Regions from separate parts of the Shewanella sp. Iso12 genome, predicted to be linked through region 2. Evidence: predicted binding sites of a transcription regulator. Region 2 holds the regulator's gene; each other region holds the start of a gene.
What was found. The regulator MetJ, encoded in region 2, represses methionine synthesis genes. The targets are predictions, from matches to a motif close to TAGACGTCTAGACGTCTA.
Positions count from the first base shown of each region.

Region 1: serA (phosphoglycerate dehydrogenase) is a predicted target of MetJ. The motif match lies at 1,790-1,807, and genes of this name have one in related genera.
Region 3: metH (methionine synthase) is a predicted target of MetJ. The motif match lies at 3,325-3,342, and genes of this name have one in related genera.

Region 1 covers NZ_JAAUHW010000008.1:183,805-194,019, forward strand. The annotation lists gene ygfZ (tRNA-modifying protein YgfZ) at 1-358, opposite strand, end outside; gene serA (phosphoglycerate dehydrogenase) at 468-1,697, opposite strand; partial or broken gene HCX89_RS14665 (DUF2238 domain-containing protein) at 1,856-2,461, shown strand; gene HCX89_RS14670 (response regulator transcription factor) at 2,673-3,338, shown strand; gene HCX89_RS14675 (curlin) at 4,898-6,334, opposite strand; gene HCX89_RS14680 (curlin) at 6,353-6,742, opposite strand; gene HCX89_RS14685 (S8 family serine peptidase) at 7,193-9,694, shown strand; gene exeM (extracellular exonuclease ExeM) at 10,115-10,215, shown strand, end outside.
Region 2 covers NZ_JAAUHW010000012.1:150,655-160,869, reverse strand. The annotation lists gene HCX89_RS18140 (cytochrome c) at 1-171, opposite strand, end outside; gene phsA (thiosulfate reductase PhsA) at 740-3,019, shown strand; gene HCX89_RS18130 (4Fe-4S dicluster domain-containing protein) at 3,032-3,604, shown strand; gene nrfD (NrfD/PsrC family molybdoenzyme membrane anchor subunit) at 3,601-4,545, shown strand; gene HCX89_RS18120 (conjugal transfer protein TraF) at 4,697-5,890, shown strand; gene HCX89_RS18115 (sulfite exporter TauE/SafE family protein) at 5,893-6,636, opposite strand; gene metJ (met regulon transcriptional regulator MetJ) at 6,713-7,027, opposite strand; gene metB (cystathionine gamma-synthase) at 7,243-8,403, shown strand; gene HCX89_RS18100 (bifunctional aspartate kinase/homoserine dehydrogenase II) at 8,420-10,215, shown strand, end outside.
Region 3 covers NZ_JAAUHW010000005.1:145,461-155,675, forward strand. The annotation lists gene metH (methionine synthase) at 1-3,176, opposite strand, end outside; gene HCX89_RS11425 (histidine phosphatase family protein) at 3,418-4,176, shown strand; cobalamin riboswitch at 4,245-4,382, shown strand; gene HCX89_RS11430 (ABC transporter ATP-binding protein) at 4,481-5,422, shown strand; gene HCX89_RS11435 (iron ABC transporter permease) at 5,419-6,489, shown strand; gene cobT (nicotinate-nucleotide--dimethylbenzimidazole phosphoribosyltransferase) at 6,507-7,571, shown strand; gene HCX89_RS11445 (adenosylcobinamide-GDP ribazoletransferase) at 7,571-8,347, shown strand; gene cobU (bifunctional adenosylcobinamide kinase/adenosylcobinamide-phosphate guanylyltransferase) at 8,344-8,940, shown strand; gene HCX89_RS11455 (cobyric acid synthase) at 9,015-10,215, shown strand, end outside.

The DNA.
Region 1 (10,215 bases), on a different contig from region 2:
CCAAGAGACTGTAATCGTCGCTGACATCGACCAGTTCGGCCTTACTGAACACAGCGTACTTCTTCAGTTGCGGCAAGTCGGCAGCCAGGGTATCCCTTGGCATCATCAATATCAGGGCATCACCCAGGGCAAAGGTTCTGAAACTTGAAAGCATTTTGCCTTTGGGATCGCAGTGAGCGCCCCAACGCCACTGCTCGGCCGTGAGAGAGCTGATATCCGTGGTGACCTGACCATGGATAAAGCTGCGGCCCTGTTCGCCGGTAACGGCAAGCAGACCCAAGTGAGAGAGGCGGGAAATAAGCAGATCCGGAATGCCGGCATCCAGTGGCCAATCGGGCTGAGAAACGCAAATGCTCATAACAAGATCCTGAGATTGAAGGCATTAAGAGATCTGCGATTGTAGCGGATTTGACAGAAATAAACAGGGCACCGATAGCAATATGGCGCCCTGTGAAAGCCTCAAAAAATCAGAACAGCAGTCTGGTACGGATAGTACCTTCGATAGACTTGAGCTCTGTCAGTGCTTCTTCAGCCTGGGTGGTATCTACCTCCATCACCACATAACCTATGGTGGCTGTGGTTTGCAGATACTGGGCTGAAATGTTGATGCCTTTCTCCGAGAACGCCTGGTTAATCTTGATCAGAATACCGGGGCGGTTATGGTGAATATGCAGCAGGCGGGAGGCATCTTTATGCTGCGGCAGCGATACTTCCGGGAAGTTGACTGCCGACAGGGTAGAACCGTTGTCTGAGTATTTGGCTAGCTTGCCGGCAACCTCAATACCTATGTTTTCCTGGGCTTCTTCTGTGCTGCCGCCTATGTGTGGGGTCAGTAACACATTGTCCAGACCGCGCAGCGGGCTTTGGAATTCGTCAGTATTGGACTTGGGCTCAACCGGGAACACGTCGATGGCGGCACCTGCCAACTGTTGCTCCTTGAGGGCTACCGCCAGGGCGTCGATATCCACCACAGTGCCGCGGGAAGCATTGATCAGTATGCTGCCTTTGCGCATCATCGCCAGTTCGGCCTGGGCAATCATTTCTTTGGTTTGTGGTGTTTCAGGCACATGCAGGCTGACCACATCGGCTTGAGACAGTAACTGCTCCATGGAATGTACCTGCTGGGCGTTACCCAGCGGCAGCTTATCTTCGATATCGAAGAAGATCACTTTCATCCCCAAGGTTTCGGCGAGGATCCCCAACTGGGTACCGATATGGCCATAACCTATGACCCCCAGGGTCTTGCCACGGGCTTCGAAGCTGCCATTGGCGCTCTTGAGCCAGCCACCACGATGGGCCAGGGCGTTGCGCTGCGGAATACCGCGCAGCAGCATGATGATTTCACCGAGTACCAGTTCGGCCACGCTGCGGGTATTGGAGAAGGGCGCATTGAACACAGGAATACCCAGTTGCTCGGCAGCCTTGAGGTCGACCTGGTTGGTGCCGATACAGAAACATCCTATGGCAACCAGCTTTTCCGCCTGTTGTAATACTTCTTGGGTCAGTTGGGTACGGGAGCGGATTCCGACGAAATGGGCATCTTTGATCGACTGCTGAAGCTCTGAGCCGGAGAGTGATGCCTTGTGATACTCGATATTGGTATAGCCAGCCCTTTCCAGCACATCGACGGCTGATTGGTGGACGCCTTCCAACAACAGGATTTTAATTTTATCCTTGTCCAGCGAGTGTTTCGCCATGATATAGGTACCCTCTTGATTATTAACTAATGTACGTATGCTATGATGCTTTCGCCCATGCCCAATCAAAGTAGCACTTTTTTCAGGTGAAGTGGAGGGCTAGATGGCTAAAGTATTTTTTCCTAATTGAGAACAATCACTGGCATAAGGAAAGTGGCTTGAAAAACACAATTATCTGGCTGGTCATTTATTTTGTGGTACTTATCTGGTCGGCGATAGCGCCTAAAGATGATTTCACCTGGTGGCTGGAAGCGCTGCCTGGGATGCTGGCGCTGCCGATACTGTTTTTTACCCGCAAACGTTTTCCGCTGACTCCGCTGCTTTATGGCCTGATCTTGGTGCATTGCCTGATACTGTTTGTCGGCGCCCACTACACCTATGCCGAGGTGCCGCTGTTCGATACTTTAGCGCAGTGGATGGGCTCTGAGCGTAACAACTACGATAAACTGGGTCATTTGGCCCAAGGATTTATCCCGGCAATGATTGCCAGGGAGATACTGCTGCGTAATCAAGCAGTGAAACCGGGTGCCTGGTGTGCTTTTCTGGTCAGTTGTTTTGCCTTGGCCTTGTCGGCTTTCTATGAACTGATTGAATGGTGGGTTGCCGCGGCTACAGGTACAGGTGCCGAGGCCTTTCTCGGCACCTAGGGCTACGTCTGGGATACCCAGTCGGATATGCTGATGGCTCTTATCGGTGCCATCGCCGCCTTGCTGGTTTTATCCTCATGTCATGACCGCCAGTTGCAGCGTCTTGGCGCCGATTGACAGGTCGGGACAGAGAGAGCCATATACAGTCTTTACAATATTTCATCTGGCAATGCGACTAAAGATTGTTAGAATCATACTTTATGGTGATGAAAACCGGACACTATCTGGTCAGAATCATCTGATACTTTTTGTGTAAGCTCACGGAAAGTGATTAAGGAAGCTATCCCTTTAGGGATATGAGCGAGACTTTTCAGGGAGAAGAGTAAATATGAGTAGTATCAATGAGTTGGTTTTTATAAACCAGATAGCCGCCCCTTGTCATTTGGCCATACTGGCCGAGTCCATTGGTCTTAAGACCCGTATAGTACGCCACCCGGAACAGTTGGATCCGCAGAAGAGCGATAGTACTTTCTATCTAATTTCTCAGAAGGGGTCGGCGCTGGACAATAAGGGCATTCCTCTGCTGGCCAGCCGCCTGGTCTCTCATGTTCCTGTCGCCCTCTATCAAGTTGCCAGAGGTTCACTGGATCAGGAGTCGGCTATGTTGCTGGGGATCCGCGGGGTGCTTTATTCAGATCAGCGCATCGATCTTATGCTTACTGGTCTGCGCAAGATGGTGGCCGATGAGCTCTGGTACGACAGAACCCTTATCAGCAAGATGTTCCGTAAGCTGGTCAAGACCTTGGACACTGGCAATGAGATGTCTGCCGATACGGTTTCCATGCTGCAGATGTTGACCCGGCGTGAACGTACCATTATTCAGCTGGTTTCCAGTGGTGCCAGGAATAAAGAGATAGCCCAACGTCTGTGTATCAGTGAGCATACGGTCAAGGCGCATATTTCATCGATTTTCCGCAAGACTCAATCTCGTAATCGAGTCGAATTGTTGCGTTGGGCCCAGACCTATCAGAGTCACTTCGATCTCATCAGTTGATTTGTCGCTAGATCCAGCCTGAACTTGGCCCCGAATGGGGCTTGTTTATGCTTTGATGGCTTTTATGTAAGCCAAGTCAGTGGAAAATTCCTGTCAGAGTGCGGCAATCGCCGCTGCTTTGCGCCTTTTTACGCGTCGGGAATGGCTTTCAGCCAAAGCCATGATAGCCGTTGTGCCTGCGGCGTAAAGTCGTGGAGCTTAAGCATTCCAATCTGTCCATAGCTTGCGCTCATGAGCACACTCGTCACCGGCGAGTGTTCGCCTTCAGCTACGTTATTTGCGCCAAAGGCTCTCGGCGACACCGAGGAGGGATTGGAGCAACTTTGTGAGAGCTAACTTGTTTGAAGCTACCTATATGCCTGCAGACATACACCTCATTTTCAGGCACAGGCGGAACTGTGACCGTCGAAAACAAGGATGTTTTCGTCGAGGCTACAGGGACGTATTAACGCCGTGTCACAGGATCGCCTGTGCAAGAGCCCACCGCAGGTGATGGGTTACGTCTGTGGTCAAAAGCCCGGCAAGTATTGGTGAGGGATTTAAGGCTTAAAGCAATGCTAGCCGCCGTGCCAGCGGCGTAAAGTCGTGGTGTAAATGCCTCCATGCACAACGGCCAGTTCGCCATCCCTGGCTCGCGCTCATAAGCTTGTTGCTTCGCAACTCTCGCCGAGTCACAGAATCGCCTGTGCATAAGCCTGCGGCAGGCAATGGGAGACCGTCCGTCGCTGGAAGCCCTACCAATACTAATTAGTAACTTTTAGTTAGAAGCCATGATAGCCGTTGTGCCAGCGGCCTAAAGTCGTGGTGTTCCACACCACACTGGACAAGGGGCTTTGCTTGTCCAAAGCCCCTTGCATCCCCAAGGACACCCCGACGTAGCCGAAATCCCCGCTGGCTTATGAAGCAAATTGGCTACACTCAGGACTCGCCAAATGCATCCATGCATAAGGGCCAGCTCGCCTTCCTTGGCTCGCGCTCATGAACTTGTCGCTTCGCAACATTCGCCCTGCTCGACCTTCGAGCCTCGACATCCCTGTCTCGACTACACCAATTTACAACAACGCCGGCGGCGGCTCCGAAGGGGGAATTGGTGCAATTCTGCAATCATAGCGTTGCTTGAGATTGCTTATATACCTACAGACATACGCCTATTTCCCAGGCACTGGCGGAACTGTGACCGTCGAAAACAGGGCCGAATTTTGTTCCTGACAAATTCGGCATTTCCTACGTCCATGTAGGTCAGATGTTTTCGTCGAGGCTACAGGGACGTATTAACGCCGTGTCACAGGATCGCCTGTGCGAGAGGCGCACCGCAGGTGATGGGCTGCAACTTAGCTGGCAGCTAAAACCAGGTTTATTAGTGAGATTTGGTTCAAAGCCATGTTAGCCGTTGTGCCAGCGGCGAATACTCGCCTTGCTATTCGATGCTTATGGTATGGGGTTCCCAAGAAACCGCTGGAACCATAAGTTTTCAAGCCACAATGACTCACGCTCAGTTGGCAATTGGGCAAACAAAAAGGGAGCCAAGAGGCTCCCTTTCGCATCAAGCACCAGAGTGATTAGTTCTGGATAACAGTGGCAACGTTGTAGTCGCCGCTTTGGGTTACGCTGATAGCGTTGCTGGTACCGGCCTGAGAACCGACAACCAGGTTTTCGTTACCGCTTTGGGTGATCATCAGGCTGTTACCTGTACCAACCACGGCGAAGGCGCCGCCGTCAACACCGCTCACCCAGTTGTTGTCGCCGCTTTGAACGATTTGAGCCAGGTTGTCATCACCGAGGATCAGCAGGTCTACCAGGTTGAGGTCACCGCTTTGAGTGGTTTCGATATCGGTATTGTCATAGCCAACAACAGTGACCAGAGCTTCGTTGGCGCTGCCATCTTGCTCCATATCAACTTCGTTGTTCTCACCTTCCAGCTCGGCATAGGCAAAGTTCTCAGTGCCTTCCTGATGGATTTCGATCTGGTTGTCTTCACCTGTGGCGAATGCAACCAGCTCGTTGTAATCGCCCTGTGAAGTCAGGTCCATGCTGTTGTCAGTGCCATAGGCGGCGGCAGTAGCGAAGTTGGTGCTGCCATCCTGCTCCAGGTCGATGTTGTTGTCGTCACCCCAGATTTGGAATTCAACGCCGTTGGTGTCGCCTTCCTGCTGGATATCGACTACGTTGTCGCTACCTTGAATATCGGCAACCAGCAGATCGCCTACCGCGTTGCCATCACCTTTCTGGTAGATTTCAACGTCGTTGTCATCACCTGTGGTGAATTCGAGTACTGCGGTGTTGGCAGTGCCGGTTTGCATCATTTCGATGTTGTTTTCAGAGCCGGACAGGGCGTAAACAAAACCAGTGTTCAGATCACCTGCCTGATCGATTTCGATGCTGTTGTTATCACCGGCAACGCCACGCACGCCACCTATGTTGCTGTTGCCTTCCTGCAGTACGGTCACAGAGTTACCGTTGCCTACGTTGGGGCTGAAATCAACGGCTATCATGCCGGCTTCGTTGTTGTTACCGTTTTGGCTGATATAGCCAGAGTTGTCGTTGCCGTTGACACGGAATACTGCGAAGTTGGTGTCACCGTTTTGGTTTACTTCGGCACTGTTGTTGTCACCGATCAGCTCAACATTGGCTTCGTTGAAGAAACCGGATTGAGCGACAGTTGCTGTGTTGACGTTACCGTCTACATCGACGCTGGCCACGTGCCAGTCTTCATTCTGAGTCACTATAACTTTGTTTTCGTCGCCCTTGGAATCAACATAGGCTTCGTGCCAAACACCGTCTTGAACCACGGTGGCTTCCTGGGCAGAACCTTCCTGATTGATGACTGCCAGGTTCAGAATGCCGGTTTGCTCGGCATAGACTTCCTGACCTACAGTGCTGCGGCTCTGCTGGTTAACTGAGATTTCATTGACACTGCCGGCGAAGGCTTGGGCACTCATACCCAGACCCGTTGTGATAGCCAGTGCAATCAGTGACTTTTTAGCTTGAGATTTCATTAAACGCTCCCTGTGTTTTTAATACTGCGTGATGCTGATAGTGGCAGCATCGGCAATTTGTTGTATCGAAAAATTGGCGCTGCCAAGCTGGTTGAGTTGCACCAGATTGTCATTGCCTATTTGAGTGATGTTTGCCTTATTGGCGTCACCCACCTGCATCATTTCAACCTGGTTATTGACCCCGAGTTGTACTACTTGTGCCTGATTTCCAAACCCGGCCTGGGTGAGGATGGCGCTGTTGTCAATTCCGGCTTGAACTATGATGGCTTGGTTGAAACTGCCTTGTTGCATCAGGTCGACCAAGTTGTCGCGTCCCTGAGTTTCCAGCAGTGTCTGGAGGGTGACTGGCAACTCCTGTAGTGCATTTACCTGGCGCTCTGTCGCTGCTGTACCAAGACTGGTCAACAAAACGGCTGAACCAAACAGGATTTTTGCGAGTACCGACACCTAAGACTCCTTTTCGTACATATCCTTGATTGAACCAGAGTGGAACAAATCAGCAACAAAAGTTACGCGTATGGGACGGGTGCCGCAATCGGAGTTAAAGGCTATTTAGGCTTTAGTCGATATTGTCTGGGTTTGAAGGTTTGATTTTATTTAGTGTATTGAAAAATAAGTTTTTATTTTTATTTTTCAGATGTTTTTAAGATTCAAAATACCTAACCCGTCTAGTAGCAAAGTCGTATTTTTCAGTTTGCTACTTTCTCTCTTGTTTTCATTGCGGTAACAATCTATTTGCAATAAATAAACGCCGGATTTCACTCGCTGGCCATTGTTTGCCTGTCGTTTCAAGGAAGTGCCGCAGATGCAAGCCGTTCCGGATACCAAGGGATTATAAGGACTATAGGAAGCCCGAATATGTTGAAAAAATTCTCGCCATTGGCGGTGGCTGTCGCTGGTGTTATGGCGCTTGGCGCCGCTCCTGCAATGGCTAAAAACGAGATCCGTTACGCCAAGGACTCTATCCTGGTGGTTTACAAGGATAATGCCACCAAAGAGGAGCGCATCGCGGCTCAGCGCCTGGTACGTGGCACTCTGCGTGATGCCAATGCCGATGGTATAGATGACAAATTTGCCCGCTTGCTCGATGGCCGTCTTGCAAAGCTGAATCTGCGTCAAGGCGCCGATATTGAGCAGGCGATCAAGATGATCTCCAGCCACCCTGCGGTTAAATATGCTGAACCCAACTACATTCTGCGGGCCATAGGCATGCCGGATGATCCCCGTTTCCCTGAGCTCTGGGGCATGCACAACACTGGGCAAACCGGTGGTGTGGCTGACGCCGATATTGATGCTCCCGAAGCCTGGGATGTCACTACAGGCAGCTCGGATGTGATCATTGGGGTTATCGACACCGGGGTTGACTATAACCATCCGGACTTGCAGGCCAATATGTGGGTTAACCCGGGTGAAATTCCCGGTAACGGCATAGATGATGACGGCAACGGCGTGATTGATGATGTTCACGGTTTCAGCTCGGCCAACAACAATGGCGATCCCATGGACGGCAACGGCCATGGTACCCATGTATCCGGCACCATTGGTGCCAAGGGCAACAATGGTCTGGGTGTGGTCGGGGTTAACTGGGATGTGAAGATCATTGGTTGTCAGTTCCTGACCCCTGCCGGTACAGGTTCTACCGCAGATGCCATCGCCTGTATCGACTATATGACTGATCTCAAGGTGAATCATGGCGTTGATATCAAAGCAACGAACAACTCCTGGGGCGGCGGTGGTTTCAGCCAGGCGCTGAAGGACTCCATCGAAGCCGCCGGTGAAGCCGGTATTCTGTTCCTGGCTGCGGCCGGTAATGACACCAGTGACAATGATGTCAGCCCTCATTATCCGTCCAACTATGAATCGGACATAGTGATGTCTATCGCCAGTACCGATAGCTCGGATGGTATCTCCTGGTTCTCCAACTGGGGTGCTACCAGCGTAGACATGGCGGCGCCTGGCAGTGCCATTCTGTCAACGGTTCCAGGTGGTGGTTACGAGAGTTATTCGGGTACTTCCATGGCTACGCCTATGGTGACCGGGGTGGCGGCTCTGGTGTGGTCCATCAACCCGGATCTGACACCGCTTGAGATGAAAGAACTGTTGATGAATTCGGGTGATGCCAATGCGGCCATGACTGGCAAGAGTGTTGCCGGTACCCGTCTGAACGCGGCCAACGCGCTCGATCAAGCCAACCCAAGCCCAAGTTATCGCTTCAGCGTGACTCCGGCTGCACGCACTATCGAAGCCGGTGAAAGCACCAGCTATGACTTCAGTGTCGGTAGTGTGGCCGGTTGGGATGGTAGTGTTGAGCTGAGTGTCAGTGTGGAGCCTGCTCTGGAAGGGGTATCTTTGTCTGCCGCCAGCGTGGGTGCCGGTGACAGCTTTACCCTGAACGTAGCCAGTACCGCCGAGACTCAGTGGGGCGATTACGCCATCACGGTATCGGGTAATGACGGCAGTATTGAAAAGAGCAGTGTGGTGAGCCTGGAAATCATCCCTCAAGGGTTGAATGACTTCCCATACAGCAATGATACCCCAGTGGCTATTGCCGATAACACCACAGTGACCAGCACCATTGAGATTGCCGATCCGCTGCAGATCTTTGGTGTCAATACCAACGTCAACATCAGCCACACCTGGATTGGTGATTTGACAGTGACCCTGACTTCGCCATCCGGCACCGAAGTGGTGCTGCATAATCGCGAAGGCAGCAGCAATGACGATATCGTCAAGAGCTGGGATCTGGGCGACTTCAACGGTGAAATTGCCCAAGGTACCTGGACTCTCAGCGTGACTGACCATGCCGGTGGTGACACAGGCACCCTGAACAACTGGGGTATGGTGATCACGGCGCTGGGCGAAGCCGGTCCTTCAGCACCTAATGCCGGCTTTGACTATCAAGCCGAAGGTTTGAGCGTCAGTTTCAGCAATAGCAGCTCTGATATCAATGATGATATCGCCAGCTACCACTGGGATTTCGGTGACGGCTCTGTCTCCAGCGAGGCAAACCCTCAACATGTGTATGCTGAGGCCGGTACCTACACAGTGACCCTGACAGCGACCGATGCCACCGAGCTCAGCGACAGTGTCAGCATGGAAGTGCAGGTATTTGCCCACAGCATCTCTGCCGATATCAGCCGCGCCCTCAAGTCCCGTCGTGGCAGCGCTATGGTCGATGTTAACTGGAATGGTGCCCTGGGTGATGAAGTGGCGATTTTCCGCGACGGTGAGCAGGTTGCGACCACCGTCAACGATGGCCAGTTCCGTGACCGCTTCAATACCGAAGCCAATAGCGTGACTTATCAGGTTTGTGAACTGGAAGCCGAGCTTTGCTCTGATCCCGTTGTTGCTCAATTCTGATAACCCAAATAGATGAAAGCGGCCATCCGGCCGCTTTTTTTATGGTCATATCGCGCAAAAATTAATTTTTGATGACGGGGAGAGATAATTAGTTTCGAGGTTTACTGATTATTTGATGTAAAAATATTTGTCTATTTTATCGACCATATCATACGGCTTATTATATTTTATAGAAGACAGGCTTTATTTGCTGTCTAACTATTTATTTATTAAATAACAGCTTGGGTTGAAACAGGGTTTTCTGCTTTGTTCTCAGTTGAGAACATGGTGGTTAATTAATGATTTATATAGAATTTGCGTTCGGTATAACTGTTGCCTAAATGTGATTAAACCACTTCAATTGACCGTTCTTCTCTGGGACAATCCCGCGGCACGTTAATAGAAATTAACGGCATTATTACAATTAAAGGGGTTGATAATATGGATAATGTTAACAAGCTGACAGCCATTGCGATTGCCGTGGCTGCCACCATTCCAGTGATGGCCAATGCCGATGTTTTAATCAGCGAATACGTTGAGGG
Region 2 (10,215 bases):
GCTCATGGGAGTCAGTTCGCCGCCTATGCCTGCTTTGCTGTGACACTCTTTACAGACTTTCTTGTACAGGTGTTTGCCTTTCTTGGGGTTGCCGCCGTCGGCTGCGGTGGCGCCTGTGGCCAATGCACAGGCTAAAAGCAGAAGGCCGAGTTTGCTGCTGGTGTTCATCATCTATTCCTCTGGGGTGACCGCCCGCTCCGTTAATGGGCTGTTGTTTTATGTGTCCTTGCGGTTGTCAATTTAGCAATCCTGAGGTGCGTCAGCTTTGAACTGGATCACCTTCATAAAAATAATCTAATTGATAAAAATATCATTGAAATAAATCTAATGAATTGGGTGGTTTTATACTTGCAATGTATTGATTTATTTGTTTTTAATCTTTATCTGTTGACCTGTTAGAGAAGCCGTGAGTGGGATTTATAGCGGTTTTTTAGGCGTGATCAGCTTAACGTTTGTGAATATTTGTCGCGGCTAAAGTTGCATTTGTTAACTCTTGGAGTGCATCTACAGACTCTTTTCTCATCAATCTGGGGCAGGATTCCCTTCACACTTTCACGCCCTTTCCGGCGTCTTTGCGGGGGCTGGATCACACTCGCTCCCCCTATGTGGTTTACCACAATACCCACAGAAATTTAATGGGTAAACAATGAGCTCAAGCCGCTGTAGTCAAGCGGAATCCAATTCAAACAATAACCTGTGTGAGCGACCTTTTCCCAAGGGGGAGAGGATGGAGGTAACCATGATAGAGCTTGATAGGCGCACCTTTCTGAAAGGGGCTGGAGCCGGAGGGGCAACCTGTGCCCTGGCCGGAGTTCTGCCCGGTTCGCTGGCGGCTTTGGGGCGTAGCCCACTGACCGGCAGTGCCACTGAAATTGCCAGTATGTGTGAGATGTGTTCAACCCGTTGCCCGATTTCGGCGCGGATTGTTGATGGCAAAAACGTCTTTATCAGCGGTAACAAAGAAGCCAAATCATTCGGCGGCAAGGTCTGTGCCCGTGGTGGCGCCGGTCATAGTCTGCTGTACGATCCACAAAGGATCGTCAAACCACTCAAGCGCGTCGGTGAGCGCGGCGAAGGCAAGTGGGCCGAAATCAGCTGGCAGGAAGCCTATCAAACCATCGCCAGCAAGCTGAATCAAATCAAGGCCGAGCATGGCCCTGAAGCCGTGGCGTTTTCCTCCAAGTCAGGCTCGCTGTCCGGACACCTGTTCTATTTGGGGCAGGCTTACGGCAGCCCCAACTCCTTTACCCATAACACCACTTGCCCAGGCGGTTATGTGGTCGCCGCCAAGGCGATGTTCGGTACCAAGGTGAAGCGGGATCTCTCCAACTCCAAGTACATCATCAACTTCGGTCATAACCTCTATGAGGGGATCAATATGTCCGAGACCCGAGGTCTGATGAAGGCCCAGGCCGACAAAGGCGCCAAGTTGGTGGTGTTTGAACCCAGGTTCTCTGTGGTGGCCGATAAGGCCGATGAGTGGTATGCCATTCGTCCCGGCTCGGATGTGGCCGTGGCCCTGGCGCTGTGCCATGTGCTGATTGCCGACAACCTTTATGACAAGGCCTTTATCGAGCGCTATGTTGAAGGTTTTGAGGCCTTTGCCGCCGAGGTTAAAGCCTACACCCCTGATTGGGCTGAGAAAATTTCCGACGTACCCGCCGCAGATATCCGCCGTATTGCTCATGAGTATGCCGCCGCTGCACCCCATGCCGTGGTCGACTTTGGCCACAGATCTACCTTCACTCCGGAAGAGTTCGATATGCGCCGGGCGCTGTACGCCGCCAACGTGCTGATCGGCAACCTGGAGCGTAAGGGTGGCCTCTACATGGGTAAGAAGGCCGGCAGCTACAACAAGTTTGCCGGTGAGGCTGTGGCCCCTGAGCTGGGTAAGCCGGGCGTCAAACTGCCCAAGCCGCAAGCCAAACGCATCGACCAGATGGATGAGCAGTTTGCCATGGCCTGGTCCGGCGGTGGTATCTATCAGTCAATCATAGATGCGACTCTGGAAGCCAAGCCTTACCAACTGCGAGCCTGGGTCATGAGCCGCACCAACCCCATGCAGACCATGACCGACCGCGCCAAGGTGGTTGAGAGCCTGAAGAAGATGGAGTTTGTGGTTTCCTGTGATGTCTATATTAGTGAAACCGCCGCCTGGGCCGACATCATACTGCCCGAGTGTACTTATCTGGAGCGGGATGAAGAGGTGGCCGACAAGTCCGGCAAGAACCCGGCCTACTACCTGCGTCAGCAAGTGGTGGATGTGATTGGCGATGCCAAGCCTTCCTGGCAAATTTTCCGTGAACTGGGCATAGAGATGGGCCTGGAGCAGTACTATCCCTGGGAAAACATGGAAACCCTGCAATTCCTGCAGGTGAATAAAGACGCCAAGCTGCTGCAGCACATCAAGGACAAGGGCTTTGTCAGCTACGGCAAACCGCTGATGCTGCGCGAACCCAAGATGGTGGCCGATTTTGTTGCCGCCTACCCCAACGCCAGAGCCGTGGATGAAGACGGTACTTACGGCAGCGCGCTCAAGTTCAAGACCCCCAGTGGCAAGATTGAACTGACCTCCGCCAAGGTGGAAGACATGGCGCCTGGACGCGGCACTATCGCCTATCGCGAAGTGACCCTGAAACAGCCGGACGAGCTCTACTTTATTCAGGGCAAGGTGGCGGTGCATACCAATGGCGCGACCCACAATGTGCCTATGCTGGCCAACCTGATGTCCGACAACGCCGTCTGGATCCACCCGGACACCGCCGCCAAGCATGGCATTGAGAATGGGGATGCCATTCGCCTCACATCCAGTGTCGGCAGTGAAGAGGGCCATGCGCTGGTGACCAAGGGCATACGTCCCGACACTGTGTTCGCCTACATGGGCTTTGGCTCCAAGAACAAGGAGCTGGCACGGGCGACCGGCAAGGGCGTGCACTGCGGCAACCTGCTGCCCAACGTGACTGCACCTGTGTGCGGTATGAACGTACACACCACAGGTGTGAAGCTGGAAAAGGCATAAGGGGAGGCGAAGATGACTAAAAGATATGTGATGGTGCACGACGAGAATAAGTGCATCGGCTGTCAGGCCTGTAACGTCGCCTGCCGCAGCGAAAACGGTGTACCTGAGAGCGTAACTCGCCTGCAGGTACGGGTAGAAGGTCCATTCGGGGATGCGCCGCATCTGCACTTCAAGTATCACAGGGTGTCCTGTCAGCAGTGTGAAGATGCCCCTTGCGTCAAGGTCTGCCCTACCGGAGCGGCCTATGTGGGTGAGGATGGCATAGTCTCCATCAAGGCGGAAAAGTGTGTCGGTTGTATGTACTGTGTGGCAGCTTGCCCCTACAAAGTGCGCTTTATGAACCCGGAAACCAAGGTGGCCGACAAGTGCAACTTCTGTAAGGACACCCGACTGGCGCGCGGCGAACAACCCGCTTGTGTGACAGTATGTCCCACAGACGCCCTGGTGTTCGGTGATGCCAACGAGGCCGGCAGCGAGGTGGCGACTCTGCTCAACACCCGCGTGACTTATCAGGACAAGACCCATCTGGGAACCAAACCCAGAATCTACCGTATTCCTGTCAAGAGAGGGGGGATCCAATCATGAATAATACTTGGGGCGATATGACGCAATACGACCCTGTCACCTGGCACTGGGTCATAGCCGTTTACCTCTTCTTGGCGGGGTTGTCGGCGGGTAGTCTGTTGATTGGGATCGGGCTGCGTTGGGTGCAAAACAAGACAGAGGGTGACAGCGGCATTCTCAAGGCAGCAGCCTTGATAGCGCCAGTGGCTATCTGTCTGGGGATGTTGTGTCTGGTGTTTGACCTGACCAAGCCATTCCACTTCTGGCTGATTCTGATCAACTATAACCTGACCTCTGTCATGTCCATCGGGGTGTTGGCGCTGTTGGTTTACATTCCGCTGACCTTTGCCTATGCGCTGGTCGTGCTGAAAGATGATCTCGGCAACTGGGGCCTGGGTTTCCTCAAGGGGATTGCAGAATCACTGACTGGCCTGCGCAAGACCATGGAAGTGCTGCTGTTCGTGCTGGCGATTGTCGTGGGTGCCTATACCGGCTTCCTGATCTCTGCCATGAACGCCTACCCCATGCTGAACACTGCCGTCTTACCGGCACTGTTCCTGGTGTCCGGCTTGTCGGCCGGTGCGGCAGCCAACGCGGTAGTAGCACTGTTGCTGTTCAAGACAGACAAGCACTGCTCACAGCTGGGACGGATGCACGGTTTGGAATTGCCGGTAATGGCGGCAGAAATCCTGTTCCTGTTTATGCTGTTCTGCGCGCTCTACTTCAAGGGTGGCGCTGCTGCCGCCGCGCTGGCATCACTGACAAGCGGCGTCTGGGCCAGCGTGTTCTGGATTGGGGTTGTGGGTATAGGTTTTGGTATCCCGCTGCTTTCCATGCTGTTGCTGCCGGCGAGTACCCGTCACAGCAAGGGAGCCATGCTGGCGGTAGCCTGCTGCAGCCTGACCGGCGTGCTGGCACTTAGACACTTTATTCTCTATGCAGGTCAGAGCTATCTTGGTTAACAAGCACTTCTGAACCTGTTTGAGCCTCAGCCCGTATCATTTGGTACGGGCTTTTTTGTGTTTGATGCCATAGTTTCATCGAGATTTGGACTATCTTTAACCCAGGTAACCGCGTGTGTCAGGTTACAGATAAAAGCAAGAGGGTGATGAGATGAAACTGAGTCTTTTGACACTGCTTACCACGGGACTTGCCAGCACATTGGCACTGGCAGGTCAGGATGTTTATGAGGCCCGCTCAGATGCCATGGGCGGGGTTGCCGTGGCAGCCGGTAATCGTGAGGTGGCGGCCTTTTCCAATCCGGCACTGCTGGCTTTGCCTTCGCGCCGCAGCAATGACTTCAGTTTACTCATTCCAACCATCGGCGCCGATGGCGCCGATAAAGATCAGATGATCGATAAGTTTGATGCCCTGCAGGATAACTATGACGCCCTGGTTAATGCCATAGACGCCGCCGACACAGCGGCTATCGATGACTACCGAAAGCGCCTCAGTGGTGACTTGCAATCGCTGCAGGGCAATAGCGCTTACGTCAGTGCCGGTATCAATATGGCTTTGGTCATGCCCTCGGATGGTTTTAATTATGCCTTTGTATTCAAGAGTTATCTCGATGCCTTGGGAATAGCCGAAATCGCCGCCGCGGATATTGATGCCCTGGATAATCTGGACCCCAATAATCCGCCGGAAATCCAAGATTTGACCTCCCAAGGGCGAGTGGTGGCCGGGGCGGTTTCCGAGCTCGGGGTGGCCGTGAGCTATCCGCTATCTATCGTCAATATGCCGGTGACAGTGGGAGTCACCCCCAAGCTGCAACGGCTGGATAGTTTCAACTATGCCGTCAGCGCCAATAACTTCGATGCCGATGACTTCAACGATGATGATTATCGAAGCGATGACACTGGCTTTAACCTGGATATCGGTCTGGCATTCCAGCCATTGGATGGTTTGGTTATCGGTGTCAGTGGTCGCAACCTCATCAAGCGGGACTTGAGCAGCATAGAGGCCGGCGGCGTGCAGCTTACCTATCAGGTGAAACCTATGGTTACCGCAGGGGTGGCCTATGACTGGGCGGCCTTTTCACTCAGCAGCGACTTGGATCTTACCGACAACGACAAGTTTGCCGAGCTTGAGGGCAGCCGCTATTGGCGTTTGGGCGGTGAATACCGGCCTGCTGACTGGGTTGCTTTACGGCTCGGTTATCGCCAGGATCTCAATGATCACACCGCCGATCTTTATTCACTCGGGACAGGGTTCGCCATAGGCAACAGTTTCCGGCTGGATCTCACCGGCATGTTCGGCAGCGATGACGCCATAGGCGGCGTACTGCAAACCAGCTATCACTTCTAAAATTAACCGTTGATGAGCGCCAGGCTTGATTTGATGGTCAGCAACAGGGCGCTCAGCGCGCACAGCGCCAGCGTCAGGACTCGGGTCTTCTCTTTATCCACCCGGCCCACCAAGCGGCCAGCCACCAGAAAACCGAGAAATACCGAAGGCAGCAGCAACAGCGAAAGCCATAGGTGTCTCAAGGTCAAGAGGCCAAAACAGCCGAGAATAATCAAGGCTATCAATGAGCTGAAGATGAAGAAGGCCGACAGCGCTGCGCGGAACTGACTGGCATCCTTACCCGCCAGCAGCAGGGCCATCGGCGGTCCGCCTATGGCGGCCACGGTACCGAAGATCCCGGAAAATATCCCGGCGATAAACAGGCTGAGGCGGTTGATCTTGATGCTGTACTTTCTAAGGCTGAGGAATACGGCTACGGCCACAATCAGGGCTATGGTCAAGCCCAGAATAGGCTGCGGCGCCAGCAACAGCAGGGTGGCGCCAATCAGGCCGCCGGGGAGCCTCCCCAACAAGGCATATTGCAGGCCGTTGAATTCCAGGTGGCCACGCTCGCGTACCAGTGTCAGCAGGGCGATGGAAAACCCCATGGCGATAACAGGGGCAGGAACCAGTTCCGGATCGACGATATACAGCAAAGGTGTGGCTACCACGGCCAAGCCAAAGCCTATCAACGACTGGGTCAGGGCGCCGGTAAATATGATCAGGGACGCCAGTAGCAGGGTGACGGGATCTATCAGTGACAACATTCGCAAGCCCCAAAAAAGACAAGGATCGCACCGCGATCCTTGTTCAACTATAAGGTAATTCTGAGGGACAACACACTTACTCCATGTCTTCCCATTCTATGCCCATGGCATCCATCATGCGCTTGGCCTCTTCCGGGATGCTGTCGGGTTTGTCTTTGGACAAATCCCCATCGTTGGGCAGTGGCTGGCCGGTATAGGCATGCAGGAAGGCTTCGCACAGCAGTTCGCTGTTTGTGGCGTGCCGCAGGTTGTTTACCTGGCGCCGGGTGCGCTCATCGGTCAATACTTTCAGCACCTTCAACGGAATAGAGACAGTGATTTTTTTCACTTGCTCGTTCTTCTTGCCGTGTTCGGCATAAGGGCTGATGTATTCGCCATTCCATTCAGTCATTGATTCACCTGTGATCTCACTAATTCGCAGCAGATTTTAAACCCTTACAGGATACAGTCAAATGATTGCCTGCAAAATCTGTGCAATATGAACAGAAATCCATACATTTGGACGTCCAAACGTCTTGATGCCTATTGACGGCTGGATGGTCATTGGTTAGATTTAGACGTCCAGACATCTTTATGGTGTCGAACCTCAGCATTCAGGAGTCGATTATGACAGAGCGGCGATTAGCAACCACAGCGGTCCGGCAGGGCATCGAATCAGACAGCCAGCACGGGGCCGTGGTGCCACCCATCTATCTGTCGACCAACTATGCCTTTGATGGCCACACTCAGCCAAGAGCCTTTGATTACAGCCGCTCGGGTAATCCTACCCGCTCCATTCTGGGGGATGCCTTGGGGGAGCTGGAACAGGGCTGCAGTGCGGCAATCACAGCGACCGGCATGGCGGCCATTACTCTGGTGGTCAACCTGCTGGGGCCGGATGACCTCTTGTTGGTGCCCCATGACTGTTATGGCGGTAGCTATAGGCTGTTCACCAATCTGGCTGCCAAGGGCCAGTTTCGCTTGCAGGTTTTGGATCAAACCGACCCGCAAGCACTCGCCGCTGCCCTGGCGCAAAAGCCGCGCATGGTGTGGCTCGAGACGCCGTCCAATCCGCTGCTGCGGGTAGTGGATATTGCCGCTATTGCCGAGGCGGCCCACCAGCTGGGCGCATTGGTGGTGGTCGACAACACTTTTTTATCGCCGGCGCTGCAACAGCCTTTACTGTTGGGGGCCGATATAGTGGTGCACTCGACCACTAAATACATCAATGGCCACAGCGATGTGGTGGGCGGCGCCGTGATTGCCAAAGATCCTGAACTGGCAGAGCAGCTGCACTGGTGCTCCAACACGCTCGGGCTGAGCGGTGGCGCCTTCGACAGCTACCTGACCCTGCGTGGCCTGCGTACTCTGGCGCTGAGGATCCGCGAGCATCAGGCCAATGCCGAGCGCATAGTGGCGCTGCTGAGCCAGAGTCCCGTGGTAGACAAAGTTTACTATCCGGGGCTTAAGAGCCACCCAGGTCATGAGATTGCCGCCAGGCAGCAGAGTGGCTTTGGCGCTATGCTGAGTTTTGAGCTCAAGGGTGATGAGGCGCAGGTGGTTGCCTTCCTCGGCGCGCTCAGGCTGTTTTCCGTGGCCGAGAGCCTGGGAGGGGTTGAGAGCCTGGTGGCCGTGCCCGCCACTATGACCCACAGAGCCATGGCGTGTGATGCTCGCGCCGAAGCCGGTATTAAAGACACGCTTATCCGCTTGTCTGTGGGCATAGAAGATGGCCGGGATCTGCTGGATGATATCGCCGCCGGATTGGCTGCAGCCGCAAACTGTTGAATTGAAGGAGCTTGAGATGGCACGTTGTCACCTACATAAGTTTGGCGGTTCCAGTCTCGCCGATGCCGATTGCTACCGACGGGTCGCCCATATTTTGCTGACCCATGGTCATGCAGATGATCTTGTAGTGGTTTCCGCTGCCGGCAAGAGTACCAATTTTCTCTATAAATTGCTGAACCTGAAGGAATCTGGCGCTCTGTGGCAGGAAGAGCTGCAGGTGCTTGTCGGTTATCAGCAGAATCTGATTGAACAGCTGCTGGGCAATGAACAGGCGCGTCAACTGCGGGAGCGTCTGTCTACAGATAAGGCGCAACTGGCCAGTTTGTTGTCCTTGCCTGAACTCAGCGAATACCAATGCAATCAGGTGGTGGGTTTCGGTGAACGCTGGTCGGCCAGACTGATGGCGGCTCTACTGAGGGAGTCCGGTGTCGCCGCTTCCCATGTGGATGCCCGCAGTTTGTTGATTGCCGATGAGGGCGCAGTCCCCAGGATTCGCCTCGATGAGTCCCGTGAAAGGGTGCAGCGACTGCTGGCCGAGCATCCCGATGAGCGCATGGTGATCACCGGCTTTATCTGCGCCAATAGCCAAGGCGAAACTCTGCTGCTCGGTCGCAACGGCTCTGACTTCAGTGCTACCCTGATAGCCAGCCTGGCCGATATCGACAGGGTGACTATCTGGACAGATGTCGAAGGGGTGTTCAATGCCGATCCCAACAAGATTGCCGATGCCAGGCTGCTGAGCAGTATGTCGCTGGCTGAGGCCGACCGCCTGGCGCGGCTCGGCTCCCCGGTACTGCATTGCCGTACCCTGCAGCCGCTGTTTGATACCGAGGTCAGCCTGGCGGTGCGTTCGAGCTACGCCTCTCATACCGACTTTACCCTGATAGCCCCCAAGAGTGATGCTGCAAGCGCCCCTGTGGTGACCAATCTCAATCAGGTGTCACTCTTGAGCCTGGAGTTCAATGGCACCCAGACTCAGACGCTCGATGCGCTCAATGAGGCGGGTTTGACTCCGCTGGCCTACTGGTCTCAGGGGCAACACAAACTTGAGCTGGCCTATACTCCCGAATTATCCCGCCAAGTCTGGCAGTTACTGGAAGCGCAGACATCCGAGCTCAAAATTCAAAGCATTACCGAGGACAGAGAGCTTGGGTTGGTGGCCCTGGTAAGCAGTGGCGCCGGCAGTTATCGCCGCAGCTTTGCCCGCTTGCTGAGCCGTGAAGCGCGGCCTCTGTATCAGGATCAACTCAGCCTGGTCACCCTGGTGCCCAAATCGCAGGTAAACCTGCTGACCCAGAAGGTGCACAGGCGCTGCGCCGGCCCCCGCAAACGCATAGGCGTTATTCTGCTGGGGGTGGGTAACATAGGCGAAGCCTGGGTGGAGTTGTTCGGCCGAGCCCGCGACGGCCTCAAACGTGAGCTGGAGGCCAGTGTTGAACTACTTGGTTTGGCGAGTTCAAGCCGTGCCTGGATCTGCAATGAAGGGATCTTTGGGGATGACTGGCAGGCAAGGTTTGAAGCCGAAGCCACCCCTTGGCAGTATGAACATCTGTTCGAACAGCTTGCGTTGCTGCAAGCCGATGAACTGGTGGCGCTGGATATCAGTGCCAGCGCCGGACTGACACTGCAGTATCCTGAGTTTTTTGCCCGTGGCATTCATATGGTCAGTGCCAACAAGTTGGCCGGCTCCGGGCCATTGCCTTTCTACCGCGAGCTGAAACAGCAACTGGGTAACCGCCGACTGTTCTGGCGTTACAACGCCAGTTGCGGCGCCGGGCTGCCGGTGCAGCACGCGCTCAATGATTTGCACAA
Region 3 (10,215 bases), on a different contig from region 2:
ACAAAGTCAGAGAGACAGAAGTTGTGGTTGCCCACTCGCTCCAGCTGCATCCGTAGATGATGGGTGGTCAGCAACACTTGGCTGCGAGAGTCATCTGTGTAGATCTCGATATCATCGAAGTTGACGCTGTTGGCGGGAAAGAGGCCGATAACGCCCTTGGCGGTGAGCCACTTCTCTTGGATGATTTGCTCCAGCATCGCCTTGCCGTCGGCATAGACTTTACGGGCCTCAGTACCAACGACTTCATCATCCAGTATTTGCGGGAAATGACCGTGCAACTCCCAGGCGCGGAAAAACGGCGTCCAGTCGATGCGATCGAGTAAGTCCTCCAGCGGATAGTCGTCAAACACCTGGATCCCCGGGGTGTTGGGCTTCACCGCTTGATAGTTGGCCCAGTCGTGGCTGCAGCGGTTATCCCGTGCTACCTGCAAGGGCACTATCTGCTTGCGCTTGGTCTGCGACAGACGCTTTTGGCGCATCATTTCATATTCGCGATAGGTTTCGTCTATGGTGGCCTGGCGGGTTTCATTGTTGATGAGCTTGCTGACCATGGGCACGGCGCGCGAGGCATCGGCAATATAGATGGCGCCATGGGGATAATGAGGCGCTATCTTCACTGCGGTATGGATCTTGGAGCAGGTGGCACCACCGATAATCGCCGGCAGGGTCAGACCTTCGCGCTCGAAGGTTTTAACGTTGTGCACCATCTCATCCAGGCTCGGGGTAATGAGCCCGGACATGCCTATGATGTCGACCTTCTCGGCTTTGGCGACTTCGATGATTTTCTCCACCGGCACCATGACACCGAGATCTATCACTTCATAGCCGTTACAGGCCAGCACCACCCCGACTATGTTCTTGCCTATGTCGTGAACATCGCCCTTGACCGTAACCATCAGCACCTTGCCGTTGCTCTGGCCTTCGACTTTTTCGGCTTCGATATAGGGGTTGAGATAGGCGACCGCCTTTTTCATCACCCGCGCGGACTTGACCACTTGCGGCAGAAACATCTTACCGGCGCCAAAGAGATCGCCCACCACGTTCATGCCGTCCATCAGCGGGCCTTCAATCACATCCAGCGGCCGCTTGGCCTGCAGGCGCGCTTCTTCTGTGTCGGCGTCTATGTATTCGGTGATCCCTTTCACCAGCGCGTGTTCCAGGCGCTTGTTGACCGGCAACTTGCGCCATTCGAGATCTTCTTTCTTGCCTGCGCCGCCCGGGCCACCGCGATACTTCTCGGCGACCTCGAGCAGCTGCTCTGTGTTACTGGAGTCGGCAACCGGGCAGGGCAGGTTGAGCACCACGGCCTCTACCTTCTGCTTCAGCTCAGGGTCGATATCGTCATAGATGGCCAACTGACCGGCGTTGACTATGCCCATATCCATACCCGCCTTGATGGCGTGATAGAGGAACACGGCATGAATGGCTTCCCGCACCGGGTTGTTGCCGCGGAAAGAGAAAGAAACGTTGGACACCCCGCCGGAAATCATCGCATGGGGCAGGTTGGCCTTGATATCTTCAATGGCGCCGATAAAGTCCACCGCATAGTTATCGTGCTCCTCTATGCCGGTGGCGATGGCGAAGATATTGGGGTCGAAGATAATATCTTCCGGCGGGAAGCCCACCTTATCCACCAGCACCCGGTAGGCGCGGGTACAGATTTCGGTTTTGCGCTCCCGTGTGTCGGCTTGGCCCTGTTCATCGAAGGCCATGATGATGGCGGCGGCGCCGTAGCGCTTCACCAGTTTGGCCTGTTCAATAAACTTGGCCTCGCCCTCTTTGAGGGAGATGGAGTTGACTATTCCCTTGCCCTGAATGCATTTGAGCCCGGCCTCAATCACCTCCCACTTGGAGGAGTCGATCATCACAGGCACCTTGCTGATATCCGGCTCTGAGGCGATAAGGTTGAGGAATTTCTGCATCATCTCGACCCCGTCGAGCATGCCCTCATCCATGTTGATATCTATGATCTGGGCGCAGTTTTCTACCTGGTCACGGGCCACCTCCAGCGCGGTTTCGTACTGGCCTTCTTTGATTAACTTGAGAAACCGGGCCGAGCCGGTGACATTGGTGCGCTCGCCCACATTCACAAACAGGCTGCTTGCATCTATGGTCAGGGGTTCCAGTCCGGAGAGGCGACATGCCACCGGCAGCTCAGGCAGCGGCCTTGGTGCGTGAAGGCTAACGGCTTCAGAAATCGCCTTGATATGCGCAGGCGTGGTGCCACAGCAGCCGCCGACAATATTGAGCAGCCCCTCTTCGGCCCAGGGGCCTATCACGCTTGCCATCTCCGCCGGAGTCTCGTCATAGCCGCCGAATTCATTGGGCAGACCGGCATTGGGGTGCGCCGAGACAAAGCACTCGCTGATACGGGAAAGCTCCTCGACATAGGGCCGCAGTTCTTTCGGGCCCAAGGCGCAGTTGAGGCCTATGCTCAGCGGCTTGATATGTCTGAGAGAATGGTAAAAGGCCTCTGTGGTTTGCCCTGTCAGGGTGCGGCCCGAGGCATCGGTAATGGTGCCGGAAATCATCACCGGCAACCTTTGGTCCAGTTTCTCGAACACATTTTCGATGGCAAACAACGCCGCCTTGGCATTTAGAGTATCGAAGATGGTTTCCACCAGGATGATGTCGGCGCCACCGGCGATCAGCGCCTCGGTAGATTCGCTGTAGGCCAATACAAGATCGTCGAAATGTATGTTGCGAAAGCCGGGGTCATTCACATCCGGGCTGATGGAGCAGGTGCGGTTGGTGGGGCCGAGCACCCCGGCCACATAGCGGGGAATACCGCTGGCGGCGGCCACCTCATCGGCCACTTCGCGGGCGATTCTGGCGCCTTGGTAATTGATCTCCGCCGCCAGGCTCTGCATCTCGTAGTCGGCCATGGCAATGGTGGTGGCGTTGAAGGTGTTGGTTTCTATGATGTCGGCACCGGCCAGCAGGTATTCCCTGTGAATGGTCTTGATGATCTCGCTCTGGGTCAGTACCAGCAGATCATTGTTGCCTTTGACATCGCAATGCCAATCTTTGAAGCGCTCGCCGCGGTAATCGGCTTCTTCCAGCTTGTAGTCCTGGATCATGGTGCCCATGGCGCCATCTAAAATCAGGATCCGCTCTTCGAGGGTCTGTTTGAGCTTGAGCTCTGTCTGGCTTTGGGAGTGCTGGGAAGTCGCCATAGGGTTACCTTTCATACCTGTCTTATTGCTGTTTTACATTCGCGGCGCTTGGCATCCGCGACATCATCTCTGCCGACCTGACGCCCGGGACACTATCTGGCATGATAGCCAAAGGCGTGTGTGGGCGCGGAAAGTTATTTTGGACATTTATACGTATAGACGTCCATAATATACGGATTCCGGCGGCCTGCGGCAAGGTTAAATTGGCCCGGTAACCACCGGACTCTGACGGGAGAAGTGTGTGGCTGAACATAGGCAACTGAATATCTATCTGCTGCGGCACGGCGAATGTGAAGGCGGTGAGATTATCCGCGGCCGCAGTGATGTGGCCCTGAGCGATGAGGGCAAAGCGCAGATGTGGCGTAGCTGGCGGGCTATCAGTAGTGAGCTGGAGCAGTTGCCGAGTGCGCCCCAAAGCTTGGTGCTGCTGAGTTCTCCGGCCCAGCGTTGCCAGGCCTTTGCCGCCGAGCTCAAGGCCGATATGCCTGACTATTTCCCGGCGCCACTGCAGCAGCATGACTGGCTCTGGGAGCTGGACTTCGGTGACTGGGACGGCATGAAGGTGGCGAGTGTCTATCAGCAGCATAGCGAGGCGGCCGAAGCCTTCTGGCGTGACCCTGTGGCCAATACTCCGCCGGGCGGGGAATCGCTGCCAGCCTTTCGTAGCCGGGTGTTGGATGGCTGGCAGACTATGGTGCAGCGCTGGCTTGCTAGAGAGGCTAATTCTTCCGAAGGCTCTGGTTCAAAAGGCTCTGGTTCAAAAGGCTCTGGTTCCTCAGCAAGTGCCGATGCAGCGCTGATCCTGACTCACAGCGGAGTTATCCGGTTGCTGCTGGCCGAGATTTTGCTGCCAGGGCAAATGCCGCCTGCGGCAGTGTTCAACGCCTTGGAACTACCTTATGCGGCCTGGGTCAGAATAACCCTCTATGCCAGCCGTGATGCCAGCGGTGAAAGTGACCAGGAATGGCAGTGTTTCAGCAAGCTCCACTGGCCGCAATAGTGCTGCGCTATTGCGCCAGGCAATTGTGCCGGACGATAAAACCGGGATAATAACCCCAAATAGCCGCCAAGTGCGGCAGCAGCCAGGGTGTTGGCACCTTTGCAGGTGAACCAACCCAGGGAACCGGGAAAGCCCGGACTGTGCCCGCAACTGTGAGTCGCCGTTGGCGACGAGTCAGGAGACCTGCCCAGGCTGATAAACCAAACCAGAAACCCGGGCGGGTAAACCGGGGGAGCGAATAGATGATTCTTCCACTGCAGCCTGAGCCTTCTGCTGGTCACAGGCTCAATGTCGGGAGGCGGTTATGAGCCTGGCACTCAAGGTGCAACAGCTTAGCTGGCTTCCCGGTGGTCACATCGTATTGGCCGATGTGGGTTTTGAGCTGCCAAGTGGCAAGATGCTCGGGCTCATAGGCCCCAATGGTGCCGGTAAGTCGAGCCTGCTGCGCTGCCTCTATCGTTATATCCGCCCGGACAGCGGTCAGATCCAGCTGTTTGGGCAGGATATCAATAGTTTGTCAGCCAAAGCTTTCGCCAAAGAGGTGGCCGTGGTGCTGCAGGATACCCCGGCCCAACTGGCACTGGATCTGACTCAATTAGTGGCCATGGGACTGACTCCCCACAAGGGGTTGTTTGATATGCCATCGGCGGCCGACAAGGCCCAGGTGCAGGCGGCATTGGCGCAGGTCGGGTTGCAGCACAAGGCCGCAGAGCCTTTCGCGCAGCTTTCCGGCGGTGAGAAGCAAAGGGCCTTGATTGCCCGCGCCATAGTGCAGCGCCCCAAGCTTTTGATCCTGGACGAGCCCACCAATCATCTGGATATCCGCTATCAGATCCAGATCCTCGAGCTGGTGCGCAGCCTGGGGGTCACGGTGATCGCCTCGATTCACGATCTCAATCTGGCCTCGGCCCTGTGTGACGAACTCTTGCTGTTGGATAACGGCCGCCGTATTGCCCACGGCTCGCCCCAGAGCGTATTGACCGAAGACAGAATTGCCGGTGTCTTCGGTGTCTGCTGCCAGGTGGGGACGCATCCGCAGTTGGGAAGGCCGCTGATCCACTACTTTTATGGCTATCAGTCGCCAGAGCCTGGTCACGGCAAGGCTGTAAGCTCGGCGGCTCTCGCTAGTGGCAAGGTTCACGGCGCTGCGATAGTCGAGCCTATGGCAGGGCCTGCCTCGGCCGAAACCTGTGTTGCCCACAAGGAAACTGACCGGCGCCCAGGCTCGGTGGGAGGTGGCGCATGAATACTTCCATGGTCGCACCGGGGCGCTCGCTTATTGGCTGGTTTCTCAAACCCTTGCCCAGACTTTACTGGTGCTGGCTGCTGTTGCTGCTCGGCACTGCGTTGACACCCTTGGCCGCCGCCGGTTTTGGCGCCGCCGATATCAGTCTCTTCGATGTGGCAAGAGTGATTGGCAAACACCTGCTGGGCGTGGGGGAGCCGTCCGCCATCAGCGAGCGTATTGTCTGGGATCTGCGCCTGCCGCGTATCTTGCTGGCCTTTATCGCCGGCAGCGGTCTGGCATTGTCGGGTTATGTATTGCAGGCGGTGACCCGCAACCCGCTGGCTGATCCTTACCTGTTCGGTATCAGCTCGGGCGCCAGCTTCGGCGCCGTGGTCTCGGTCGCCCTGGCGACCGGCCTTGGGCTGAGTTCGGCCATCTCCGGGGTATCGCTGCCGCTGGGAGCCTTTATCGGTGCCAGTTTGGCTGTGCTTATGGTACTGCTGCTCGCGGGCAGGAATATCGGCAACCAGATAGAGCGAATGTTGCTCTCCGGGGTCGCCATCTCCTTTATGTTCAGTGCCCTCACCAGCCTGATCTTGTATTTTTCCACCCCGCAGGCTACCACCTCCTTGCTGTTTTGGAGCCTGGGCAGTTTTGCCCGCGCCAGTTGGGATGGGCTTGGACTGCCCACTCTGGTGGTGCTGGCGGCCTTGCTGGTGATCCTGGCCTTCAAGCGCCAGGTACTGGCGATGCTTGCCGGTGATGAAACCGCCCACACTCTGGGAATAAGGGTGCAAAGGCTCAGGGTTTCCATGCTGCTGTTATGCTCGATTATTACCGCCACTCTGGTGGCCCACTGCGGCGGGATTGGTTTTGTGGGGCTGATGGTGCCTCATATTGTTAGGTTGTTGCTGCCGGGGCAGCACCCCATGGTGCTGACGGCACTGGCGGGCGGCCTGTTTATGGTTTGGGTCGATGTGCTGGCTCGCAGCATACTGCCCACCCAAGAGCTGCCGGTGGGGGTGATCACCTCGGCCATCGGCAGTCTGTTTTTCCTGATGGTGCTGCGTAAACGCGGCCAATAACGATAAGAGAGGGAAGGATGTACCAGGTAGCAGCAATCAATCACGCGCTGGATGACGCGATTCAGGCCCGCATAGACAACAAGACCAAACCCCTGGGCGCTTTGGGTGAGTTGGAGGCTTTGGCGCTGCAATTGGGGCGCATTCAGCTCGGTTCCGCTACTGATGAGTTGGTCATCCGCCGTCCCGTGATGCTGGTGTTTGCCGCCGACCATGGTATTGCCGCGGCCGGGGTGTCGATTGCCCCCAGCGAGGTGACCACCCAAATGGTGCTCAACTTTGTTGCCGGCGGCGCCGCCATCAATGTGTTTTGTCGCCAGACCGGCTTCGAGCTGGAGGTGATTGACTGCGGCATTCTCAGCCCCTTGGGGATCCCCGAGGTTACAGAGCAGCGTCTGGGCGCCGGTACCGGGCCTATCCACAAACGCGCCGCCATGACTCTGGGCGCTGTGCATCAAGGGTTTGCCATGGCGCGCACCTTGGTAAAACGCCATATCGATGCCGGCAGCAACCTGCTGGCGCTGGGGGAGATGGGAATAGGCAACACCTCTTCTGCCGCCGCCGTGATGGCCGCCCTGACCGGCCTTCCTGTGAGTGAATGTGTCGGCCGCGGCACCGGTATAGATGCCGCGACGCTTAAGCGCAAATGCCTGCTGATAGAGCAGGCACTGCTGCTGCACCACTGCGAGCTGACCGAGCCGCTCAGTATCCTCGCCTGCCTGGGTGGCTTTGAAATAGTGCAGATGACAGGAGCCATGTTGGCGGCGGCCGAATTTGGCGTGCCCGTGCTGGTGGACGGTTTTATCGCGTCGACAGCGGCGCTGGCGGCTGTGCGTTTGGCGCCGGGGGTGAGGGATTATCTTATTTTTGCCCATGAGTCTGAAGAGCGCGGCCACAAGTTGCTGCTCGAGGCCATGTCCGCCAAGCCTTTGCTGCGGCTTGGGCTCAGGTTGGGCGAAGGCTCGGGCGCGGCGCTGGCGCTGCCTTTGGTGCAGGCGGCGGCCAACTTCTACAACCAGATGGCCAGCTTTGGTGAAGCCGGGGTCGACAAGGTGGTAGAGCCGGCTACCCAAGAGGTGTTCTGATGGGATTCTGGCTCGGGCAGCTGCGGCTGTTTTTGATCGCAATAGGTTTTTTCACCCGTATTCCTGTGCCCAGCGCCCTGACGGTGGACAGCGACAGCCTCAACAAGGCCAGCCGCTACTTTGGCCTGGTGGGCGTGGTGGTGGGCTTGATCTCCGCCTTGGTGTTGTTGCTGGCCGCCGGCATATTGCCAAGCTCCATCGCCATAGTGCTGGCGATGATTAGCAGTGTGCTGGTTACCGGCGGTTTTCATGAAGATGGCCTGGCCGATACCGCCGATGGTTTCGGCGGCGGTTGGCGGGTTGAAGACAAACTGAAAATCATGAAAGACAGCCGCCTTGGCAGCTATGGCGCCTTGGCATTGGTGTTGGTGTTGTTGCTCAAGTACCAGTTACTGCTGGAGTTAGCACTTTACGACATCAACCAGGCGGCGCTGGCCCTGGTATTGGCGCACTGTGTCAGCCGGGTGACGGCGGCCAGCATTATCTTCAGCGAAACCTATGTTCGCGACGAGGGCAAGAGCAAACCTTTGGCGCAGCAGCAGGGGCTCAATGAGTTGGGTATTTTGCTGCTGACTGGAATTGTGCTGACGGCACTGCTGTCCACCACGCTGCTGTTCTGGCTATTGCCGACCATGTTGCTGCTGCGTTGGGCCCTGGTATTCTGGTTCCGGCGCCAGATTGGCGGTTACACCGGCGATACCCTGGGAGCGGCGCAGCAGGTGAGTGAGCTGGTGGTTTATATGCTGTTGCTGGCATTGGGGGGCAGCCCGGCATGATCCATCTTATTCTGGGTGGTGCCCGCAGCGGCAAGAGTGGTTACGCCGAGCGGCAACTGGCCGACTTGTGCCCGGCCAATGTCCGCCCCTGGTATCTGGCAACAGCCGAGTCCGCCGATGAGGAGATGGCTCGGCGTATCGCCCACCATCAAACTGCGCGCCAAGGTGGCAGCCTCGAATGGCAGTTGGCCGAGGTGCCGCTCGATTTGGCCAAGGCGCTTGGGCAGCGCTCAGGCTCTGGAGCGCCGGTATTGGTAGACTGCCTGACGCTTTGGCTCAGTAACCAGCTCTGCTTTGGTGCCGATATGGCTAGCGAACGCGCGGCCTTGCTGCAGGCGGTAGCCGGATTTGACGGCGATCTGCTGTTGGTGAGCAACGAAGTTGGCTCCGGCATAGTGCCGCTTGGGGAGCTGAGTCGGCGTTTTGTGGATGAGGCCGGTTGGCTCAATCAGGCGCTGGCCGCCAAGGCCGATAGAGTCACTCTGGTGGTCGCCGGTTTACCGCTGGCGTTAAAGCCTGTGAGCTCTGATAGCAGTGGCTCCCTAGGCTTGAGTGCTTCGGGTACAAGCCCGGATCCGCGGGGCAAGGCATGAGTAACCCAGTACCCCATAATGGCGCAGAACTTAAAGCTGAATTTTCGGCTCTGGCCCGGCCTGGCCGCAGCCTTATGGTGCAGGGCACCACTTCGGATGCCGGTAAGAGCACCTTGGTAGCCGGACTCTGCCGGGTGTTTCATCGTCATGGTCAGCGAGTGGCCCCCTTCAAGCCGCAAAATATGGCACTCAACAGCGCCGTCACCCGGGATGGCGGTGAAATTGGCCGGGCCCAGGCGCTGCAGGCGGTGGCCGCCGGTCTTGAGCCGAGAATCGACTTCAACCCGGTATTGCTTAAACCCAGCTCAGATACCAAGGCGCAGGTGATTATTCAGGGCAAGGCGCTGACCAGCCTGGAAGCCGCCGCCTTTTTCGGCCCCGAGAGTCGTGACTATAAAGCCGCTGCCATGCAGGCGGTGTTGGCATCCTGGCACAGGTTGCAGCAGGAGTTTGACTGGCTGTTGGTAGAAGGCGCCGGTAGCCCGGCCGAAATCAATTTGCGCCAGGGCGATATTGCCAATATGGGCTTTGCCGAAGCGGTGGACTGCCCGGTGATCCTCATCGCCGATATCGACAAGGGCGGGGTATTTGCCCACCTGGTCGGTACCTTGGCCCTGCTGTCCGAGAGTGAGCAAGCTAGGGTAAAGGGCTTTGTGATCAATCGTTTTCGCGGTGATATCTCATTGCTGCAGTCCGGGCTGGATTGGCTCGAGGCTCACACCGGCAAGCCGGTATTGGGCGTATTGCCCTACCTCGATGCCCTGCATCTGGACGCCGAAGATGCACTGGTGCAAACAACTGCTCAGTCTCAGGCTGCTACCGAGCAGGCGGTAACAGCTCAATCAGCACGAGCTCAATCTGAAACAACTCAATCTGAAAGAACTGGGACGCGACTGCGAGTCGGCGTCTTGGTGTACCCCAGGATCAGCAACCATACCGACTTTGACCCGCTGCGGCTGCATCCGGATATCGAGTTTTATTATATAGGGCCGACCCATCAGGGCGAACTTCCAGGGCTGGATCTCCTGCTGCTGCCCGGCAGCAAGAATGTGCGCGCCGACCTGGCTTTTATCCGCCAACAGGGCTGGGATAAGGGCATAGCCCGTCATCTGCGCTATGGCGGCAAGCTTATGGGTATCTGCGGCGGCTTTCAGATGCTGGGGCAGAGCATTGCCGACCCCTTGGGACTGGAAGACTTGCCCGGTACCAGCCAAGGGCTGGGCTACCTGCCACTCACTACCGAGCTGCAAGTCGAAAAACAGCTGCTCAATGTCA